2 linked regions of the Verminephrobacter eiseniae EF01-2 genome follow. The protein of the gene in region 2 interacts with the protein of the main gene of each other region in a pairwise test. Links are inferred from orthologs where the notes say so. Each region holds a gene or a part of one and is shown on either strand. Other genes may lie near its edges.

The links.
Region 1: the proteins of VEIS_RS08465 (region 2) and glnL interact in binary tests that used the Escherichia coli proteins (3 or more experiments, as listed by UniProt). The link is inferred for Verminephrobacter eiseniae EF01-2 from one-to-one orthologs.

The regions. Positions count from the first base shown.
Region 1 is NC_008786.1:3,506,878-3,510,043, forward strand. What follows is about bases 317-3,166. They hold glnL (nitrogen regulation protein NR(II)), read right to left. Parts: upstream 2,363-3,166; coding sequence 1,271-2,362; downstream 317-1,270. Other genes in these bases: ntrC (nitrogen regulation protein NR(I)), read right to left, coding at 317-1,222; VEIS_RS15315 (hypothetical protein), read right to left, coding at 2,492-2,983; glnA (type I glutamate--ammonia ligase), read right to left, coding at 3,136-3,166. In the rest of the region: more of ntrC, read right to left, coding at 1-316.
Region 2 is NC_008786.1:1,937,418-1,940,568, reverse strand. The notes cover bases 293-3,127. They hold VEIS_RS08465 (P-II family nitrogen regulator), read right to left. Parts: upstream 1,962-3,127; coding sequence 1,623-1,961; downstream 293-1,622. Other genes in these bases: VEIS_RS08460 (NAD+ synthase), read right to left, coding at 2,285-3,127; VEIS_RS08470 (LOG family protein), read left to right, coding at 998-1,591; VEIS_RS08475 (diacylglycerol kinase), read left to right, coding at 559-1,005; VEIS_RS08480 (RDD family protein), read left to right, coding at 293-554. In the rest of the region: more of VEIS_RS08480, read left to right, coding at 15-292; more of VEIS_RS08460, read right to left, coding at 3,128-3,151. UniProt on the Escherichia coli protein: P-II indirectly controls the transcription of the glutamine synthetase gene (glnA). P-II prevents NR-II-catalyzed conversion of NR-I to NR-I-phosphate, the transcriptional activator of GlnA. When P-II is uridylylated to P-II-UMP, these events are reversed.

The sequences.
Region 1 (3,166 bases), 1.6 Mb from region 2 along the record:
TCTGCTCCATCCGCGCGGGGGGGTGGTGCGCGGCTTGGTGCGCAGGCGCCTCCAGCACTTCCGGGGGCAGGTCTTGCAGCGAGATCACCTGGGCCGGCGCCATGACGGTGAGCCAGTGGCAGATGTTCTCCAACTGGCGCACATTGCCTGGGAAGGCGAATTGCTCCAGCCGCGCCAATGCCGAGTCGGCGATGCGTTTGGGTTCCACGCCCAACTGTCTGGCGCTTTGTTGCAGGAAGTGGCGCGTGAGCATGGGCACGTCTTCACGCCGCTCGCGCAGCGCGGGCAGGCGCAGGCGGATGACGTTCAGGCGGTGGAACAGGTCTTCGCGGAAGCTGCCGGCCTTGACGCGCTTTTCCAGGTCTTGGTGGGTGGCGGCGATCACCCGCACATGCGCCTTGAGCGCCGCATGGCCGCCCACGCGGTAGAACTGGCCGTCCGATAGTACGCGCAACAGGCGCGTTTGCAGGTCGAACGGCATGTCGCCGATTTCGTCCAGGAACAGGGTGCCGCCCTCGGCCTGCTCGAAGCGGCCGCGCCGCTGGGTTTGCGCGCCGGTGAAGGCGCCGCGTTCGTGGCCGAACAGTTCGGACTCGAGCAGGTCTTTGGGGATGGCTGCGGTGTTGATGGCCACGAAGGGGCCGTCGGCGCAGGGCGAGTGCTTGTGCAGCGCGCGCGCCACCAGTTCTTTGCCCGAGCCGGATTCGCCGGTGATCAGCACGGTGACCTGGCTTTGGCTCAGCCGGCCGATGGCCCGGAACAGGTCCTGCATCGCCGGCGCCTGGCCCAGTATTTCGGGCGTTGCGCCTTGCCGCTCTTCGGTGACTTCTTCGCGCTGGCTTTCTTCCACGGCGCGGCGGATCAGGGCGACGGCCTTGGGCAGGTCGAAGGGCTTGGGCAGGTACTCGAATGCGCCGCGCTGAAAGGCCGAAACGGCGCTGTCGAGGTCGGAGTACGCGGTCATGATGATGATCGGCAAACCGGGTTGCAGCTCGCGCACTTTTTCCAGCAGCAGCAGGCCCGAGCCGCCGGGCATGCGGATGTCGCTCACCAGGACCTGCGGGCCTTGCCGGCCGCAGTCGCCGGTGTCGAGGTCGGTCAGCGCGTCGAGCACTTCGCGCGGCTGTGTGAAGCTGCGCGTGGGCAGGTTTTCGCGGGCCAGCGCCTTTTCAAGGACGAAGCGGATCGAGGGGTCGTCATCTACTATCCAGATCGGCTTCATATGGTTTTTCTTACCTGCCTGTGATGGCGTGTCGGCGTGTCAGGGACCTCAGGGCAAGGGGATCAGGATGCGGAAGTCGGTGCGACCCGGTACGCTGTCGCATTCGATCAACCCGCGGTGCTGTTGCACGAAGGTTTGCGCCAACGTCAGCCCCAGCCCCGATCCGCCGTCCCGACCCGATACCAGAGGGTAGAAAATCCGCTCTTTGATGGCGTCGGGAACGCCCGGTCCGTTGTCGATGACATGCAATTCCAGTGCCAGCCGATAGCGCTGGCGGCCAAAGGTCACTTGCCGGACTACGCGGGTGCGCAGCGTGATTTCGGCAACCCCTTGCAGCATGCGCTCGCACAGCGCCTGGGCTGCGTTTTGCACGATGTTCAGCATGGCCTGGATGATCTGCGCGCGGTCGCCACGGAACTCGGGGATCGATGTGTCGTAGTCACGCAAGATCGTCAGGCCCTGCGGGTATTCGAGCAGCACCAGCGCGCGCACCCGCTCGCAGACTTCGTGGATGTTCACGTCGCTGACCAGATGGGGGTGGCGGTGCGGCGCCAGTAGCCGGTCGACCAGGCTTTGCAGGCGGTCGGCCTCGTGGATGATGACCTGGGCGTATTCGGCGAGTTCGCGGCTTTCCAGTTCCATTTCGAGCAACTGCGCGGCGCCACGGATGCCGCCCAGCGGGTTCTTGATCTCGTGGGCCAGGTTGCGGATCAATTCCTTGTGGGCCTGGGCCTGATCGCGCAGCCGTTCTTCACGGTCCTGCCGGGCTTGCTGCTCCAGCGGCCATAGTTCGACCAGAATTTCTCCCGCCTGTTCGGCATCGGCCACACTGACATGCACCGGCACCGGGTCCTGGTGCAGGCGCTTTAAGCTGGCCTCATAGCGCAGCGCGCTGAAGTCCTTGCCCCGCGCGCCTGCCAGCGCGGTTTGCAGCAGCGCAGGGTCGGTGAAAAAGCTGGCGAAGTCCGCGCCTTCGAGCGTGCGCCGCGACAGGCCCAGCGTGTTCTCCAGGGCCGCGTTGGCAAATTGCACGGTGCCATCGGCGCCGCGCAGCACGGCCACCAAGGTGGATATCAGGTCGAGCGAATGAACGCGCCCGGCGCCGGGAGGATCGGGGGGGGGCGAGGGCAGGGGGCTCATTGCGTTCCTGAATCAGCCATGCACTTTGCCGGCGTCGCTGGCCGTACATCCGTACTGTCTGCGCTTTGCCTTCGCGTCCACGAATGATTGGGAAATATGATCGAGAAATGAATGACACCCGGGGCACGATCAGTCGGCCGCAGCGGGCAGACGGGCGATCTCGCGCTTGATTCCGGCGATGTCGCTTTCGCTGCGGGCCACGCTGGCTTTGAGCTCGTCCGAGCGCTCTTGTCTGCGCTGCGGGTTGCGCAGATCGATCGCGTTGCGCTCGGGGTTGCCGTCGCTGTATTCCTTGAGCAGTTCGGCATGGCGCGCTTCGGCCTTGCGCAGTTCGGATTCGAGGATGGCCCGCATGTCGGCGTCGCGTGCCTTCTGGTCGCTGCTGCCGGTGCGGGGCGTGGCAGGGGAGGGCGCTGCACCAGCGGCGGGCGCAGCGCCCGATGCGGGCCGGCTGCCTTGCACGACCGTGACGTTGCCCCCTTCCATCAGCTTGCAGCCGCGCTCCTTGGCCTGCGCGGCGTTGTTCGTGTATTCGCTGCCACAGCGGTAGATGCGCTCTTGCGCCAGCGCGGCGGGGAGCATGGCACTGACGAGTAGCAGGGGGATGAGCGTTTTTTCCATTCGGTTTCCTCGTGCGCTGGCATGCAGGGCAGAGGGGGGAGTATCCATCAATCACCCCCACATCTCCAATCCGGCAACGGCTCAGTGTTGCGGGATGGGGGAATCAGGCGGCAAAGGCGGCTTGCGCCGCCTTTGCATATCGCCATCGCCGGTTACAGCGAGTAATACATGTCATATTCGACC
Region 2 (3,151 bases):
CCCCAGTCGCCCGAATGTCTGCCGCTCCACCCGCCGCCCGCACCGCCCACCCCGCGCAGGCCGGCGCGCCCGGCGCCGCACCCGCCCTGTGGCGCCGCATGGCCTGCTGGCTGTATGAGGGTCTGCTGATGTTCGCCGTGGTCTTCATCGCGGGCTACCTGTTTGGCACCCTGAGCCAGACCCGCAATGCGCTGGACAACCGCCACGCATTGCAAGCCTTTGTCTGCCTCGTGGCCGGCATTTATTTCACCTGGTTCTGGGCCCGGGGCCAGACCCTGGCGCAAAAGACCTGGCATCTGCGCGTGGTGGACAAGACCGGGCGGGCCGTCACCGAGGCGCGCGCGCTGCTGCGCTATCTGCTTTGCTGGCTCTGGTTCCTGCCGCCGCTGGCCGCCATGGCGCCGTTTTCGCTGTCGGCGGGCGCGGCGGCCGTCATCGTCTCGGGATGGGTGGCGCTCTGGGCGCTGCTGAGCCGTTTTCATCCTCAGCGGCAGTTCTGGCATGACGCGCTGGCAGGCACCCGGCTGGTGCATGTCGACAGGCCCCCAAAATAGCGCCATGCCCAACCCATCTCCCCTCCCGGCGGCCCCGGCCAAGCGGCAAGACGATGCGCCGAACGATGCGCCGAACAACCCGCAAAAGGCCCGCACGGGCCTGCGCCGCATCTGGCATGCTGCGGGCTATTCGATCGACGGCCTGCGGGCCGGCTGGAACGAGCGGGCCTTTCGCCAGGAGGCCATCGCCGCCATCGTCATGCTGCCGTTGTCGCTCTGGCTCGGCCGCAACTGGGGCGAGGTGGCCCTGCTGGCGGGCGCGGTCGTGCTGGTGCTGATCGTGGAACTGCTCAACACCGGCATCGAGAGCGCCATCGACCGCATCGGGCCAGAGGCGCATGTGCTGTCCAAGCGCGCCAAAGACCTGGGCAGTGCGGCGGTGTTGCTGGCGCTGCTGCTGTGCATGGGCATTTGGGCGGCGGCGGCCTGGCAGAGGTTTTTCCATGGCTGAACCGGCTTTTTCTGTCTGCGTGTACTGCGGCTCGCGTCCCGGCGAGAACCCGGCCTTTGCGCTGGCCGCGCAGGCGGTGGGGCGCTGGATTGGCGCCCACGGCGGCCAACTGGTGTACGGCGGCGGGCGCGGCGGCTCGATGGGCGTGGTGGCCGAGGCCGCGCGGCTGGCCGGCGCGCGCGTGGTGGGCGTGATCCCGCAGGCGCTGGTGGACAAAGAGCAGGCCAACCGCCTGTGCGATGAACTGCACATCGTGCATACCATGCACGAGCGCAAGGCCATGATGGCCGAGCGCAGCGCTGCCTTTGTCGCCCTGCCCGGCGGCATTGGCACCTTGGAAGAACTGTTCGAGGCCTGGACCTGGCGCCAGCTTGGCTACCACGGCAAGCCGCTGGGCCTGCTGAATGTGGCCGGCTACTACGATGGCTTGCTGGGCTTTTTGCAAGCCAGCGTGGCCAGCGGCTTCATGGGGGCCTGGCAGATGGATTTGCTGCAGGTCGCCACCGATGCGCAGGAACTGCTGTGCCAACTGATGCAGCGGGCGGGCCCCGGCCAGGCCCCGATGCCACTGCGCAGCGTGATTTGACGCGCCGAGCGGCGCCCTGCCAGCGGCCCCCTCACACCGCTGCGTCGTCGAGATCGCCGGTGCGGATGCGCACCACGCGCTCGACAGCCGTCACGAAAATCTTGCCGTCGCCGATCTTGCCGGTGCGCGCCACGTTGACGATGGCATCGACGCAGCGCTCGACATCGTCGGCCTTGACGACCACTTCGACCTTCACCTTGGGCAGAAAGTCCACCACGTACTCGGCCCCCCGGTACAGCTCGGTGTGGCCCTTTTGGCGGCCAAAACCCTTGACCTCGGTCACCGTCAGGCCGGTCGCGCCGCATTCGGCCAGCGCGTGGCGGACTTCTTCGAGCTTGAACGGTTTGATGACGGCAGTGATCATTTTCATGCGGGGTCTCCTGGAGGGGCGGATTTCGATGTGCGCTGAGACTAACAGATGAGGGCAGCCTGGCATCAGGCGCTAACTGATTGATTTCGTTCGACTTTCAGCCTGGCCGGCGCGGTGACGGGAAGCAGCAAAACGGCAAGGCGCCGATTCCACCGCCGCGCCGCACCACGCTTGCACTGCCGGCGCCACGCCGTCGATCCCCCTGCGGCGCTCGCCCGGCCGTGGGGCTGCCAGCCACCATTCTTTCGGCCTGCCGTTCGGTGCTCGTCCGCATGGCGCAAAGCAGAAAAGCAAGAACGCCGAGCCGCCGGAGCAGGAAGCGCTCAGGCCCTGAACCGGCTGGTGATCGGGTAACGCCAGTCCTTGCCGAAGCTGCGGCGCGTGACGCGAATTCCCACCGGGGCCTGGCGGCGCTTGTATTCGTTGAACTTGATGAGCCGGGTCACGCGCTCCACATCGGCGCGGGCAAAGCCGCTGGCGATGATGGATTCGATGGGCTCGTCGTTTTCCATGTAGCGCGACATGATCGCGTCGAGCACCTCATAGGGCGGCAGGCTGTCCTGGTCTGTCTGGTCGGGGCGCAGTTCGGCGCTCGGGGGCCGGGCGATGATGCGCTGCGGGATCGGGTTGGCGCCGCTGCCATAGGGATCGTTGGCGTTGCGCCAGCGGGCCAGATCGAAGACCCGGGTCTTGGCCACATCCTTGATCACGGCAAAGCCGCCCGCCATGTCGCCATACAAGGTGCAGTAGCCGGTGGACATCTCGCTCTTGTTGCCCGTGGTCAGCACCAGGGCGCCGAACTTGTTGGACAGCGCCATCAGCAGCGTGCCCCGGATGCGCGCCTGCAGGTTTTCTTCGGTCGTGTCCTCGGGCAGGCCGGCAAAAGCCGGGGCCAGCGCGGCTTTGAAAGCCTCCCATTGCGGCGTGATCGAGATCTCGTCATGGCGCACGCCCAGCCGGCGGGCCAGCTCGCGGGCGTCGATCAGGCTGATATCGGCGGTGTAGGGCGAGGGCATCATCACCGTGCGCAGCTTGTCGGCGCCCAGCGCATCGACGGCAATGGCCAGCACCAGCGCAGAGTCGATGCCGCCCGACAGCCCGAGCAGCGCGCCGGCAAAGCCGTTCTTGCCCACATAGTCGCGCACGCCCAGCACCAGCGCGTCCCACAGGTCGGCCTCCAGGCTGCGCTC